Regions from separate parts of the Arthrobacter sp. P1_C12_2 genome, predicted to be linked through region 1. Evidence: predicted binding sites of a transcription regulator. Region 1 holds the regulator's gene; the other holds the start of a gene.
The links. The regulator HrcA, encoded in region 1, represses chaperone genes, less so after heat shock. The targets are predictions, from matches to a motif close to TTNGCACTCGNNNNNNNCGAGTGCNAA.

Region 1 (7,590 bases):
CGGCGCGACGACTGCCACCATCCTCGACACACCACAGCTGACCATGGCCGGAGTCGAGTTCCCGCCGCAGATCGACGGGGTACAAGCCGACACCGACCTCGTCACCGTGACCGCCGGCGGAAACGACCTTCAGTTCGCAGGATCCATGCTCTACGCCGCTTGGTCACGATTCCAGCCGGACAGCCCGATGGTCACCATGCTTTCCCAGGGCTTCTCAAACGACATTCCCGAGCCGACCGAACAGAGCATTGACGCGGTAGCGCACGGACTCGTCAAGATCGTGAATGAAGTCCGTGCCCGTGCAAATCATGCTCGCGTTGTCCTGGTGGACTACCTGACCGTGATTGACGGTCAGGACCAGCCCGGGCGTTGGCCTTTCTCCCCCGCCGAGACGGCACTCTTCTTGCGCATTCAGGAAGCCCTGGTCCGCGGCTACGAAATCGCAGCCGAGCGATCCGGCGCCGAGTTGCTGCAAGCCTCGGAGCTGAGCGTGGACCACGGCCTCGGATCGGCAGAGCCCTGGATATTCGGCTTCCAGCCCTCGTTCGAGAAGACCGGCTCCTCGTTTCACCCCAACGGCGCGGGAATGTCAGCGATCGCCGACGCCCTGGCGCAACGCTTAGCCCATGAAACGTCTTCCTAGGGTTGAGTCCGCCATGAGCCGAGTGTTGCGCATCTGCGATGGACAGGCCAATGCACTGATACGCCTGGTGCTGCGACCCCTCGCCAGAACTCTGACAGACCCACAGGCCAATCAGATCCGAGACGACGTTTACCTGGCCCTACACGAGGGGCCAGTCAAGGAGCTCATCGCGGGATTGTGACTGCTGTGCCCGTACACCATCGGGCTGCTGGCACAGCAGGCCTGAGCAAACCGCCGGACCACGTCCGCCCGAGGGCCACCCGCGGGACCCAATTAGGTATCAACTTTGTATCGGCCTCATATCGTTCCCGTTGCATTTCCGGCGCCGTGGCCCAAACCTGGCTGCCGCGCCGCGCCCGTGTGCCATGCTGGAATCCGGTTGTTCCGGGATCGCCGGCCGGTCTCCGGCCGATGAGGGATGGGGCTGCCACCAGGAGTCTACGACTGCTGCAAACAGATCATCGCCGCGGAAAGCGGGACGTAACACGAAGGGACAGCGGCATCAGGAAGCGTGGAGTTCAGCAGCCATCGGTGGGGCGCGTCCGCCGCGTCGCGCTGGCGCTGGCGCTGCCTGCCGCCCTCCTCCTGTCCGGCTGCGTAGCGACGCCGCAGAGCGGCATTACGAACTCCAGCAGCCCGTCAGAGCTCATTCCCATCCCGGCGTCGGGCGTCCCGACCACGAGCGCTCCGCTCGAGACGGCCCAGACGTCGAACAAGGCTCCGGTGTATTGGATCGGCCGGGGCAATGACAACGCGTTTCTCTACCGCGAGTTCCGTGACGTTCCGGATCAGGACAATCCCGTCACCCGCGCCCTGCGGGTAATGATGTCGCAGAAGCCGCTGGACCCGGATTTCTTCACGCCCTGGCAAAACCCGAAGAAGCTGGCGACGTCGATTTCCGGCAAGAACGTCATCACGGTGGATGTCTCCGCTGATGCCTTCAACAGCAACGTGGATGCAGCCATGGCCGAGCGCGCCATCCAGCAGCTCGTCTACACGGCGACAGCTGCCGCGGCCAGCGCCGGCCTCATCGATGCCGGACAGCAGGTCCAGGTGGTTGTGCTGGTTGACGGTCACACGGACTACGTCGCCTTCAACCATGTCCGGTTGGGCGAACCGACATCCCGCAGCGCCGGGATGGTGGCACCGGTGTGGATCATCGATCCGCAGGAAGGTACGTCTGTGGCCGACGGTTCGGTCAAAATCAGTGGCCGCAGCACCGTCCAGGGCGGGAAACTGCGCTGGGCGATCCTCAAGGTAGACGGCGACGGCGACAACGCCAAGACCGCGTATCTCAACGGCAACGCCACGGCCTCGGCCGACTCCGCCCATTCAGGGTTGTTCACCTTGTCCGCGAACCTCGGCCCGGGCACTTACGAGGTCCGGGTGTCCCAGGTGGACCCGTCCGACAGCGCCAAGGAAGTATTCCAGGACACCCGCGGCTTCACGGTCAAATAGGCTTCCCGGTCAAATAGGCTCCGCAGTCAAATAGCCGTCACGGTCGAATAACCGTCATGTCACTGGCGACGACGGCTGCCGCCGGTCACCAGCGGCCGAGGATGTCGCTGGCCAGCACGGTAGCGGCGGGCCCCGCAGTGGACGAGCGCAGCACGTGGTGCCCCAGGAGGGCAGTGACTGCCCCCGCGTCGCACAGCCGGGTCACTTCCCGCGGGCTGATGCCGCCTTCGGGACCCACGATCAGCAGCACTTCACGGGATCCGGCGTCACCGGGCTGCGCGGATTCCAGCCAGGTTTCCAGGACGAGCCGCAGCGGGCGGACGGCGTCTTCGTGCAGGATGACCGCGAGGTCCGCGGCCGCCACGGCCGCTTGCAGCCCGGCGCCGTCGACTGCCGCCCGGACCTCCGGGATCCAGGCCCGGCGCGCCTGCTTGGCAGCTGCCGTCACCACAGACTGCCACTTGGCGTGCGCCTTCGCGGCCCGTTCCGCCTTCCACCGCACAATGGACCGTTCCGCCTGCCAGGGAATGACAGCGTCGATGCCCAGCTCGGTGGCCGTCTCGGCTGCCAGTTCGTCGCGGTCGCCCTTGGCGAGGGCTTGGACCAGGACCAGCCGGGTCCCGGGCCGAGGCTCGGCAGCAACGTCGAGGCACTCGACGGTCAGTTCCCCGGGCAGGGCGGCGGTCACCGTGCCGGTCAGCCGCTTGCCGGCGCCGTCGGCGATGTCCACGGCCTCGCCGACCGCGATCCGCTTGACGGTGACGGCGTGGCGGGCCTCGGCGCCCTCCAGGACGAAGGCGGAGCCGGGGACCTGCTGGTCCAGGGTGCCTGGGGCGGTGAAGAAGACCGGGTTACTCACCGCTACAGGTTACCGAACCGGTCCCGGAGCTTAGCGAAGACACCGCCGCTGGCCGCGAGCTTTCCGGCCGTGAAGTGCTCGCCGCGCAGCTTGGCCAGTTGGCGGAGCAGGTCCTCCTGGGCGGCATCGAGCTTGCCCGGCGTTTCAACCTGCAGGTGCACCTTCAGATCACCGCGCCCGTGCCCGCGCAGATGGGTGACACCGAGGCCGCGCAGGGTGATGATCTCGCCCGACTGGGTGCCGGCCCTGACGTCGATCTCCTGCTGCCCGTCGAAGGTGTCGAGGGAAATTTCGGTGCCGAGCGCGGCGGCCGTCATGGGGATGTTGAGGCTCGCGTGCAGATCGTCGCCGTCGCGGACGTACGTGGCGTCGTTGTTGACCCGGATTTCCACGTACAGGTCCCCGGCCGGTCCGCCGGCGGGTCCCGCCTCGCCCTGGCCGGACAACTGGATGCGGGTGCCGGTGGCAACGCCGGCCGGTACCTTGACGGTCAGCGAGCGGCGGCTGCGGATCCGGCCCTGGCCGCTGCACTCGTTGCAGGGGTCCTTGATGACGGTGCCGAAGCCCTCGCAGGATCCGCAGGGGGCCGAGGTCATGACCTGGCCCAGGATGGAGCGCACAGCGCGCTGGACCTGGCCGCTGCCGCCACAGATGTCGCAGCGCACCGGGTGGGTGCCCTCGCGGCAGCAGGAGCCCTCGCACGTCGGGCAGACCACAGCCGTGTCGACCTCCAGCTTCTTGTTCACGCCGAACACCGCGTCGCGGAGGTCAATCCGCACGCTGATCAGCGCGTCCTGGCCGCGGCGGACACGGGACGCGGGGCCGCCCTGGCCGCCGCCTGCCCCGAAGAACGTCTCGAAAATGTCCTGGAAGGCGAAGCCCTGGCCCGAGTAGCTGCCGCCGCCGAAGCCGTTGTCGGTGCCGTTCTCGTTGCCCGTGGTGTCATAGACCCGGCGCTTCTGCGGATCGGAGAGGACCTCGTAGGCGTGCGTGACGGCCTTGAACCGGTCTGAGGCGTCTTCTCCCGGGTTCACGTCCGGGTGCAGGGTCCGGGCCAGTTTCCGGTAAGCCTTCTTGATCTCCTCCCCCGTTGCGTCGCGGGAGACTCCAAGAACGTCATAGTGGCTGCTCAAAGTGTGTATCTCTTCCTTGTTGTACTGCCTGTGGGGCAAGAAGTCGCGTTAGGTCCCGGCCTGTCAAGGCCCCAGGATCCTCGAAAGGTAACGGGCCACCGCGCGGACGGCGGCCATGGTGGTGGGATAGTCCATCCGGGTGGGTCCCAGGACGCCGACCTTGGCCGTGGCGTCCGGCCCATAGGCGGTGGCCACGACTGAGGCCTCGGCGAGGCCGTCGTAGGGGTTTTCCCGGCCGATGCTCACGGTCACGCCGCGCGGGTCTTCGGCCATTTCGCTGAGCAGGCGGAGCATGACCACCTGTTCCTCGAGCGCCTCCAGCACGGGGCCGATGCTAAGCGGGAAGTCCACATTGGAGCGTGCCAGATTCGCCGTGCCGGCCATAACCATGCGCTCTTCGCGGCTGCTCGTGGCCAGGGCTTCCAGGCCGCGGGCCAGCGCCTGCGCCGCGCCACGGCGCGCCGGCGCGCCGGCGGCGACGACGGCGGGCAGCAGCTGGGGCAGCAGGCTCAGCGGGGTTCCGGACAGGCTCGACAGGAAACGGGTACGCAGCTCCGCCAGGGCGTCGTCGGGTATATCCTGCCCGACGTCGATGACGCGCTGCTCCACTTTGCCGGTGTCCGCGATGAGGACGATCAGCACCTTCCGGGGGGCCAGCAGCACGAACTCTATGTGCCGCACCCGGGCGCGGCTGAGCAGCGGATACTGCACGACGGCGACCTGGTTGGTCAGGTGCGAGAGGAGCCTCACGGTCCGGTCAAGGATGTCGTCGAGGTCCTCGGATCCTTCCAGCAGGGCCTGGATGGCCCGGCGCTCGGCGGGGGACAACGGCTTCACCGCTGAGATCTGGTCGACGAAGAGCCGGTAGCCCTTGTCAGTGGGGATCCGGCCCGCACTCGTATGCGGTGCCGTGATCAGACCCTCGTCTTCCAGCGCCGCCATGTCATTTCGGATCGTGGCACTGGAGACGCCGAGATGGTGCCGCTCGACGAGCGCTTTGGAACCAACGGGCTCACGCGAATGGACGTAGTCCTCCACGATGGCGCGCAGCACTTCGAGTTTGCGCGGTTCGCTCACGCTCCACCTCCAATCGACTGTCCCGCAGCCGGTGCCGCCCCGCCTTGTCCGGTTCACGTCCACCCGTGGTGCACGGACGGCCCGAAACAGGACAAGGGTTAGCACTCGACATGCCTAAGTGCTAACCAGTCTAATATGAGTCGCCGCGTTGTTAGCATTGGATTCGCTCCAGGCGTGGCCCACGGGAACGCGATTCCTGTCACGCCGGCGCCGGGACCGTGGCAGCCGCCGCCGTTGCGCGCCGTCGCGGTCCGGGTTCCGGCCCCGGAGAGTTCCACCGACCGCCGTACATTCCGAGTGCAAAGTAAGCGTGTAGAGATGTCGTACCAGAACTGGGGACCCCAGGACCTGTCCGCCCCCGCCAAGACCCAGTTGCCGGAAGTCCCGGTGGAACGCGGGATGGTCCTCGAGGAGGTCCAGTCCGGGTGGGTGGGTGCCGTGACCCGAGTGGAGAAGTCCGGCGGCATGCACGTCGTGGCGCTGGAGGACCGGCGGGGCAAGTCGCGGTCCTTCCGCCTCGGCTTTGGCTTCCTTTTGGAGGGCCAGCCCATCCGACTGATGCCTCCGGCCCCAAAGAAGGCGGCACCGGCCGCCGGTGCCGGCCGCACGGCGTCCGGCTCGGTCCGGGTGGCGGGGCAGCGCGCACAGGTGGCCAAAGCCAGCCGCATCTGGGTTGAAGGCAAGCACGACGCCGAGCTGGTGGAGAAGGTCTGGGGCGATGACCTCCGGGTGGAGGGCATCGTCGTCGAACCCCTGCACGGCATTGACGACCTCGCGGCCGCCGTGGCGGAGTTCGGACCGGGCCCGGGCCGGCGCCTCGGCGTGCTCGTAGACCACCTGGTGGCCGACTCCAAGGAGTCGCGGATCGCCGACGCCGTCATGGCCTCACCGGGCGCCGCCGGCAACGTCCTGATCGTGGGCCACCCGTACGTGGACGTGTGGCAGGCCATCCGGCCCGCGGTCCTGGGGATTGAGCAGTGGCCCGTGATCCCCCGCGGCGTGGACTGGAAGACCGGCATCCTGATGGCCTTCGGGTGGCCCCACTCCACGAAGGAGGACGTCGGCCTCGGCTGGCAGAAACTCCTGGGGGCTGTCCGCAGCTACGCGGATCTGGAGGCGTCCCTGCTTGGCCGCGTGGAAGAGGTCATTGACTTCCTCACCGTGCCCTAGCCCGCCGCGGCCGCCCCGTGATCTCCATTTCCGGGCCCGAGCAAGTATTCTTGTATCTGCGGCCGCCCTCCCAGTGCGGTCCCGGCTATTCCAGGCATCACCCAGGCAGCAACGCATCATCGCAATCTGAAGGGCTACACCGTGGCAGATAACGCACGCGAACACACGGGCAACCAGGCCGGCCATGGTCAGGCCCCGTACCATGGCGTTCCGGCAAACGCGCTGCCGCTGACGGCCGGCGAGGACCGGCAGTGGGCCACGCTGGCGCACTTTGGCGGCATCCTGGGTTGCGTACCGTCGCTGCTGATCTACCTCATCTTCAAGGACCGCGGCCCGTTCACGGCGCAGGAATCCAAGGAAGCCCTCAATTTCACGCTGCCGCCGACCATCGCCGCAGTGCTCTGCAATCTGCTGGTCTTCATTCCCGTGGTGGGCAACCTCTTCGCCGTGCTCGCCACGGTGATCTGGATCGCCGTGACGTGCTTCTCGGTGGCGGCAGGCATCCACGTCAACCGCGGCCAGCCGCACCGCTACGAGTTCAACCTGCGCTGGATCAAATAGCCCCGCCCGGACCCAAGAAAGAGAGCCGGCCGCCGCCCGTAAGGGCAGCGGCCGGCTCTCTCGTTTGTGCGGCAGGCTGTTGGTGGCCGCTGTGTGGCCGGCGGCCTAGTCCGGCAGGATCCTGCGGACCACGGCGTCGGCCAGCAGCCGGCCTTTGAGCGTGAGGATGAGCCGGCCCTTGAAAGCGGCCGCGGGGTCCACCAGGCCGTCGGCAATCAGCCCCGCGATGGCGTGCCTGCCGGTGTCCCCCAGGCCGCCGAGGCTCGGGATGTCGAGTCCGGAGTTGAGCCGGGCCTCGAGCATGACCCGTTCCACGTTCCGGGTTTCGGTGTCCAGCGTTTCGCGTCCGGCGGCGGGTGAGACGCCGGCGCCGAGGCGGTTGGCGTAGGCGGTGGGGTGCTTGACGTTCCACCAGCGGACGCCGCCGACGTGGGAGTGAGCCCCGGGCCCGATGCCCCACCAGTCGTCCCCCCGCCAGTAGGCGAGGTTGTGCCGGCAGGCCTGTTCCGGGGTGCGGGACCAGTTGCTGACCTCGTACCAGGCGAGCCCGGCCGCGGAAATCAGTTCGTCGGCGAGTTCGTATTTGGCGGCGTGGTCGTCGTCGTCGATTTCCGGCACTTCGCCGCGGCGGATCTGCGCCGCAAGCTTCGTGCCGTCTTCAACAATCAGGGCATAGGCGCTGATGTGGT
Region 2 (7,590 bases), on a different contig from region 1:
TCATGGGCGCCGGCGGGATGCTCAACGCCGGGGCCATCGTGCTCGGTGTTGCTGCCGGGATCGTGCTCGGCGACACCCTGGCCCGGCCCCTGACGCGGAGCCTGGCGAGCAACGAGCGGCGCAGGGCCCGCCGCCGCTAGCTCCTGCGAAGATACCCCGTCTGGCTACCCTGAGGCGCCGCGTTTCCCCACTTTTGCCGGGACACGACGGCGTGTCGGCCCGCCAGGCCGGCGTGTCCCGGCGTCGTGGTGGCAAAGGAGGGGAATATCTTGCGCTGTTTTAGATCTTGCGCCGTTAGATCTTGCCGATGGGAAGCTTCTTCTCCGCCTGGAAGTCATCCTCCACCCGGCCCTTGGCCCAGTAGCCCGAGAGGGACACCTGGGCCCGCTCCAGCCCGCGCTGCACGTAGAAAACCTCCCGGAGGCCCTTCATGTAGCCCCGCTCGCCGTGGGCAAAGACGTGCACCCGGCCCTCGGGCCACTCGGCGTCGCGCACTGCCGTGACCAGCAGTCCGCTCTCGCCGGCGGGGGCACCGCCGCGCAGCAGCCAGCGCAGTTCGACGCCGGCCGGCCCGTTGATGGACTGGATGTCGGCGTCACTGTCCACTTCTAGCAGGGCGAGGCCGCGGGCGTCCTCGGGCAGGGACTCGATTGCCGCGCCGATGGCCGGCAAAGCGGATTCATCGCCGGCGAACAGGTACCAGTCGGCGGCCGGATCCGGGTTGTACCCGCCGCCCGGGCCTGTAAAGGTCAGGCGATCGCCGGGCCGGGCCGAGGCCGCCCAGGGACCGGCGAGGCCCTCGTCGCCGTGGATCACAAAGTCAATGGCGAGTTCCTGCGCCTCCGGGTCCACCCAGCGGACCGTGTAGGTCCGGGTGTGTGGCCACTGACTGCGCGGCATGGCTTCCCTGATGGCCCACAGGTCCAGCGGTTCCGGGTATTCGACGCCGGGTTGCGGAAAGACGATCTTGACGTACCGGTCCACGTAGTCGTTGTTGACGAACCCGGCGAAGCCAGGGCCGCCGGCGATGATCCGGACCATGTGCGGGGAGAGTTGTTCCCTGCGCAGGACCATCAGGTCGGTCTGGGGACGCGAGTTCCGGGTGGCGGTGGTGGCGGCGGGGACGGAGGTCATGAAGCTAAGCCTAACGAAGAACCCTGGCCGGGAGCTTTGGGCGCAGGCCTGTTACGGCAGCGGCGGAAGTTCCCAGTCGACCGTCCCGTTGCCCTGTTCCTGCAGCAGGGCGTTGGCCCGGCTAAAGGGCCGGGACCCGAAGAAGCCGCGCGAGGCCGAGAGCGGGCTGGGGTGGGCGCTGGCGATCACGGCAGCGGACCCCAGCAGCGGCCGCACGGACTCGGCATCCTTCCCCCACAGGATCACCACGAGAGGCGCGTGGCCCACCCCGGAAGCGGACGAGCGGTCCGCGACTGCACGGATGGCTGTCGCCGTGACGGCCTCCCAGCCCTTGTTCCGGTGTGAGCCCGCCGCCCCGGCCCGGACACTGAGCACCCTGTTGAGCAGCAGTACGCCCTGCTCCGACCAGCGGCTGAGGTCCCCGTGGACACGCGGGGGAAAGCCGAGATCGGCCTGAAGTTCCTTGTAGATGTTGGCCAGGCTGCGGGGGATTGGCCGGGTGGCACCGTCCACGGCGAAGGACAACCCCACAGCGTGCCCCGGCGTCGGATACGGATCCTGGCCCACCACCAGCACCCGGACGCCGGCCAGCGGCTGCCGGAAGGCCCGCAGCAGGTTTGGCGGCGATGGCAGCACGCCATGTCCGGCGGCCACTTCGTCGGCGAGGAAGGCCAGGGCTTCCCGCAACTGCGCCTCCACCGGCGCCAGTGGGGCCGCCCAGTCCGGAGCGACCAGCTCGCTCAGCGGCCGGCGCGCCAGGTCCGCGAAGCTGGGGCCGCCGGCGGCTCCGGGTTCCAGCTCGAACAGCGCGTCGGCGTCAAACCCGGGATCAGAAGCGGAGTCAAACTCGGAATCAAACACAGCACCCATTCTTCCGCAGGCGCCGCCCATTTCGGCCCCCCGCCGAATGACAACCCTGTCATTCGGCCGTAGCATGGGGACTGACTTTTACCGGATCCAGCCAAGGAGTGTGTCGTGGCCGAAACAGCGCAAGAGTACGTGCTCGCGGGGGACTATGTAGCCGACGCAGCCGCCGGCGCGGGCCTGGACGGGGTGTCCGCGGAGTCTCCTCTGAGCGCCCGCGACCAGCAGATGCTGGCCTTGGAGCGGCAATGGTGGAAGTACGCCGGGGCCAAAGAACAGGCCATCCGCGAGCTGTTCGATCTGTCCGCCACGCACTACTACCAGATCCTCAATGCCCTCATTGATACCGAGGATGCGCTGGCCCACGATCCCATGCTGGTCAAGAGATTGCGTAGACTACGTACATCACGCCAACGTGCCCGCACTGCCCGTCGTCTGGGAACAGATTCGTAAAGTCGCGTCACGAGCAGTCGGATGCGCACGTCCTGTTGCGTCCGTTCCGGCCTCGGGCACCCCGTATGAAATCAGCAAGGACGTCGTCTTACCATGACCAAATACGCTCGGGATGAATTTGACCGGGTCCCGGAGACCTCTACCCGGCAGGGTGTCCACCGGGCCGTCGCAGCATCGCGCCGCCGGAGCCTGGCACCCATCCTGGCGGCCGGCTGCGTAGCCTTGGCCGTCGGCCTGGTGGCCTTCCTGCTCCTGCCGAAGCTCGGATTCCCCGCAGGCCAGGCCGCAGCCGTGACCGCAGGTGACAGCGCGTCCGCATCTGCCGGCAGTAGCGCGTCCGCCTCGAGCCCCGTGAGCCCCACGCCGACGAACCCGGAGCCGGCCGGCACGGAACCCGCCGCGGCGCCGTCGGCTTCGCCTTCAGCGACGCCCAGCGCCCCAGCCGCCGCTGTGGACAAGACGCAGCCGGTGACGATCTACAACGCGACCACCACCGCTGGCCTCGCCACCAGGGTCGGCGGCACCGTCACGTCCGACGGCTGGGCCCTGGGCGAGAGAGGCAACTGGGGCGGAGTCCCGCAGCAGACGTCGGTGATCTTCTACAGCGGCGTCGAGCAGAAAGACAATGCGGAGGCACTCGGAACCCTCCTCGGCATCGACACCCTCGTGGACTCCGCCGAGTTCAACATGCCCCTTGTCGTTGTGCTCGGCCCCGGCTACCAGTAGCCAAATCCGGTTACGCCTCAATAACTATTAGGCGGCGGCCCTGCCCGCCGCCTGCGTTCCTGGGGGACGCTGTGGGTACAGTATCTGCGGATTTCTCTTCGCAGTCCGCGGCCCACATCGAGGTGGGCCGCACGCAAGCTAGCTGAAAGTGTGGACACCATGGCACTGGGAACCGTCAAATGGTTCAACGCCGAAAAGGGCTACGGCTTCATCACCGTGGACGGCTCCGAGAACGACGTCTTCGTGCACTGGTCCGCGATCGTCGGGGAAGGCTACCGCGCCCTGGACGAGGGCCAGCGGGTGGAGCTGGAAGTCGGCGAGGGCGAAAAGGGCCCGCAGGCTGAAAGCGTCCGGCCCGCCTAGTGGCACTGGCTGCCGTCAAGAACGCCCCGCGGGACGCGGCGAGGCGCACGGGAGGACCTTTGCCGCTGGGCCGCGCCCTGGCGGCAGGCACAGTAGCGGCCCTGGCCCTGACGGGCTGCCTGGGCCCTGCGGGCAGCGCCCGTGTGGCCAGCGCCGACGCGAGCGGTGACGGCACCCTGCGCATCGGCCTGATCCTGGACAACACGGGGAAGCAGAACTTCCTCAACGCCTCCCAGCTCGCGGCCGCCAAGCTTGCCGTCAAGGAGATCAACGCTGCCGGCGGGCACAAAGGCAAACCGGTGGAGCTGCTGCCGGAAACCATCAGCACGGACACCGCCGCCCAGGCCAAAGCGCTGGTTGCCGCCAAGGCCGACGTCGTGATTGGCCCGACTGATTCCAGCCGCGCCCCGGCCGCCATCGACGTGCTGGCCAACGCCAAGGTAGCCGTCATCTCCCCGGCCAACACTGCTGCCGCGCTCAGCAACTACAAGAGCGGCGGCTACTATTTCCGCACCTCGGCCGCCGACATCGCCCAGGCATCCGTCCTCGCCAAGCTGGCCAAAGACGGCGGCGCCAGAACCCTGGCGGTGCTGCACGAGGAAGGCGACTACGGCAAAGAGGTCGCCGCCGCCGTCGGCGGTGCGGCAAAACAATCCGGACTGGAAGTCGTGGCCGACGCGGAGTTCACTCCCGGCCAGGCACAACAGGCTGCCGCCACCGCGAAGGCCGCCAATCCCGACGCCGTCGTCCTGGTCTCGCGCGACGGCGCTCAGGGTGCCATCGCCGAGCTGAACAACGCCGGCCTGGCCGGCAAGAAACTGGTCCTCAGCGACGGAGCAGTCAGCAAGTATGGCTCCGGCCTGGGCACGCGGGCGCTCGACGGCGCACGCGGGATCCTGCCCGGCGTCTTCCCCTCCGCCACCTTCCAGACGGACCTCGTCGCCGTTGATCCGGGACTGAAGGACATGGTGTTTGCCGCCGAGACGTACGACGCCGTCGTCCTGGCCGCCGTCGCTGCCGCCGCGGCAGAGGACGACGCCGGAACCTCCATCGCGGCGTCCCTCGTAGCGGTCTCCGGCGGAACTGCGGCAGCAGGCGCGCCGGGCGGCGGCCAGCCCGCCAGCCAGCCGCCCAGCAAGTCGTGCACGAGCTACAAGGACTGCGCTGATGTCCTCCGGGCAGGCCAGCGCCCGGACTATGACGGCCAGTCCGGACGGATCAACTTTGATTCCCACGGCGACATCACCGAAGCGAACTACATGGTCTACACCTACGGCGAGGACAATCTGCCCACGGCGCACGGCACGGAAGCTGCCAGCAGCAGCGGCGGCTGATCGCTCGTAGCGTATTGTGCCCGCGTGGCGGGCGGTTCCGGCCGGGCACTGCTTGCACTCTCCCCGGGGGAGTGCTAATTATTGAGTTAGCACTCCAGCGCGCTGACTGCTAACACGACGCCCGGTCCGCCCGGCCGCGAAGTGGGGCAGCCGGTCCAGGAGCTAAAGGAACACCTTGCTGGGGTGAGATCCCGGACCCAGCGGCATACAGAGGCCGCGGGGTAGGGATCGTCCGTCGCGGGCACCACAGCGAAGGTTCATTCTTAACGACTGTCCCGAAAGGACTACTGCCGTTATGGCCAAGATCATTGCATTTGATGAAGAGGCACGCCGCGGTCTTGAGCGGGGCCTGAACATCCTCGCCGACGCCGTCAAGGTCACCCTCGGCCCGCGTGGACGCAACGTCGTCCTCGAAAAGAAGTGGGGCGCCCCCACGATCACCAACGATGGTGTTTCCATCGCCAAGGAGATCGAGCTGGACGATCCTTACGAGAAGATCGGCGCCGAGCTGGTCAAGGAAGTTGCCAAGAAGACGGACGACGTCGCAGGCGACGGCACCACCACGGCAACTGTGCTGGCACAGGCCCTGGTCAAGGAAGGCCTGCGCAACGTCGCGGCCGGCGCTGACCCGCTGTCCCTCAAGCGCGGCATCGAGAAGGCTGTTGACGCCGTGACCATCGAGCTCCTGGCCTCCGCCAAGGAAATCGAGACCAAGGAAGAGATCGCCGCCACCGCGTCCATCTCTGCCGGCGACAACGAGATCGGCGCCCTGATCGCCGAAGCCCTCGACAAGGTCGGCAAGGAAGGCGTCATCACGGTCGAGGAGTCGAACACGTTCGGCCTCGAGCTGGAGCTGACCGAAGGCATGCGCTTCGACAAGGGCTACATCTCGGCCTACTTCGTCACCGACGCCGAGCGCCAGGAAACGGTCCTTGAGGATCCGTACATCCTGATCGTCAACTCCAAGATCTCCAACGTCAAGGAACTTGTTGCTGTCCTGGAAAAGGTCATGCAGTCTTCCAAGCCGCTGCTGATCATTGCCGAAGACATCGAGGGCGAGGCCCTGGCCACCCTGATCGTCAACAAGATCCGTGGCACCTTCAAGTCCGTTGCCGTCAAGGCTCCGGGCTTCGGCGACCGCCGCAAGGCGCAGCTGGCCGACATCGCCATCCTCACCGGCGGCCAGGTCATCTCCGAGGAAGTCGGCCTCAAGCTTGAGACCGCCGGACTCGAACTCCTTGGCAAGGCCCGCAAGGTTGTTGTCACCAAGGACGAGACCACGATCGTCGAGGGTGCCGGCGACGCCGACCAGATCGCCGGCCGCGTGTCCCAGATCCGCGCCGAGATCGAGAACTCGGATTCCGACTACGACCGCGAGAAGCTGCAGGAGCGCCTGGCCAAGCTGGCCGGCGGCGTTGCAGTCATCAAGGCCGGCGCCGCAACCGAGGTCGAGCTCAAGGAACGCAAGCACCGCATTGAGGACGCCGTCCGCAACGCCAAGGCTGCTGTCGAAGAGGGCATCGTCGCCGGCGGTGGCGTTGCCCTGATCCAGGCCGGCGCCAAGGCCTTCGCGAACCTGCAGCTCTCCGGTGACGAGGCAACGGGCGCGAACATCGTCCGCGTTGCCATCGACGCCCCGCTGAAGCAGATCGCCTTCAACGCCGGCCTCGAGCCTGGCGTCGTCGTGGACAAGGTCCGCGGCCTGCCCGCAGGTCACGGCCTCAACGCCGCCACCGGCGAGTACGTCGACCTGCTGGCCGCCGGCATCAACGACCCGGTCAAGGTAACCCGCTCTGCCCTGCAGAACGCGGCTTCCATTGCCGGCCTGTTCCTCACCACCGAGGCCGTTGTAGCCGACAAGCCCGAGAAGGGTGGCGCCCAGATGGGCGGCGGCGACGACATGGGCGGCATGGGCGGCATGGGCGGTTTCTAACCACCCTCGCCAGCCATTACCGGCTGTTCGACGACGGCGGTCCCACCTTCGGGTGGGGCCGCCGTCGCCGGTTAAGCGCGGTCCCCGCCCGAGGGAGCGTCAGTGGGCGTCGGCGGGTTCTGGCAGGATAGGTCAGTGACGATTACAGCAGCGGCCGACGGTTCGGCCTTAGGAAATCCTGGCCCGGCCGGCTGGGCCTGGTACGTGAATGACGACTGCTGGCGGGCCGGTGGATGGCCCCACGGTACGAACAACCAGGGCGAATTGATGGCGGTGCTGGACCTGTTCCGGGCGACGGCACACGTGCCCCGGGAAGACCTGCTGATCCTCTGCGACAGCCAGTACGTCATCAACGCCGTGACCAAGTGGATGCCCGGCTGGAAACGCAAGGGATGGCGCAAGGCCGACGGCAAGCCGGTGCTGAACGTGGACCTCCTCAAGGACATCGACCAGGCGCTGGTGGGCCGCAAGTACACCTTCGAGTGGGTGCGGGGCCACGCGGGGCACGAGCTCAACGAGGCGGCAGACGTCCGCGCCCGGGCAGCGGCCACGTCGTACCAGCAGGGCGTAGCCGTCCGGCAGGGCCCCGGGTTCGGGACTCCGGACGGCGAGACGCAGCCGGCAGGCCCCGCGGGCGAGACGCAGCCGGCAGGCCAGCCGGCCTCCACGGTGCCGCAGCCGGCCCCGGCACAGCCCGCTGCACCACAGCCCGCCACGTCGCCGGCCGCGACCCGGCCGCAGGCAGCCCCGGCGCCTTCCGGCCAGCAGGAACTCTTTGGCGCA

Region 2: the regulator HrcA is predicted to act here: its motif matches at 4,961-4,987, upstream of groL (chaperonin GroEL).

What each region holds. Positions count from the first base shown of each region.
Region 1 covers NZ_JBFUAF010000002.1:334,298-341,887, forward strand. Annotated here, with positions in the region: gene AC1DZQ_RS04285 (SGNH/GDSL hydrolase family protein) at 1-643, shown strand, start outside; gene AC1DZQ_RS04290 (GerMN domain-containing protein) at 1,175-2,101, shown strand; gene AC1DZQ_RS04295 (16S rRNA (uracil(1498)-N(3))-methyltransferase) at 2,187-2,960, opposite strand; gene dnaJ (molecular chaperone DnaJ) at 2,963-4,093, opposite strand; gene hrcA (heat-inducible transcriptional repressor HrcA) at 4,157-5,170, opposite strand; gene AC1DZQ_RS04310 (DUF3097 domain-containing protein) at 5,489-6,340, shown strand; gene AC1DZQ_RS04315 (DUF4870 domain-containing protein) at 6,482-6,901, shown strand; gene hemW (radical SAM family heme chaperone HemW) at 7,007-7,590, opposite strand, start outside.
Region 2 covers NZ_JBFUAF010000020.1:4,070-11,659, forward strand. Annotated here, with positions in the region: gene AC1DZQ_RS18145 (threonine/serine exporter family protein) at 1-140, shown strand, start outside; gene AC1DZQ_RS18150 (siderophore-interacting protein) at 295-1,134, opposite strand; gene AC1DZQ_RS18155 (uracil-DNA glycosylase) at 1,186-2,004, opposite strand; gene AC1DZQ_RS18160 (DUF3263 domain-containing protein) at 2,179-2,451, shown strand; gene AC1DZQ_RS18165 (LytR C-terminal domain-containing protein) at 2,545-3,177, shown strand; gene AC1DZQ_RS18170 (cold-shock protein) at 3,337-3,540, shown strand; gene AC1DZQ_RS18175 (ABC transporter substrate-binding protein) at 3,600-4,874, shown strand; gene groL (chaperonin GroEL) at 5,170-6,807, shown strand; gene AC1DZQ_RS18185 (RNase H family protein) at 6,943-7,590, shown strand, end outside.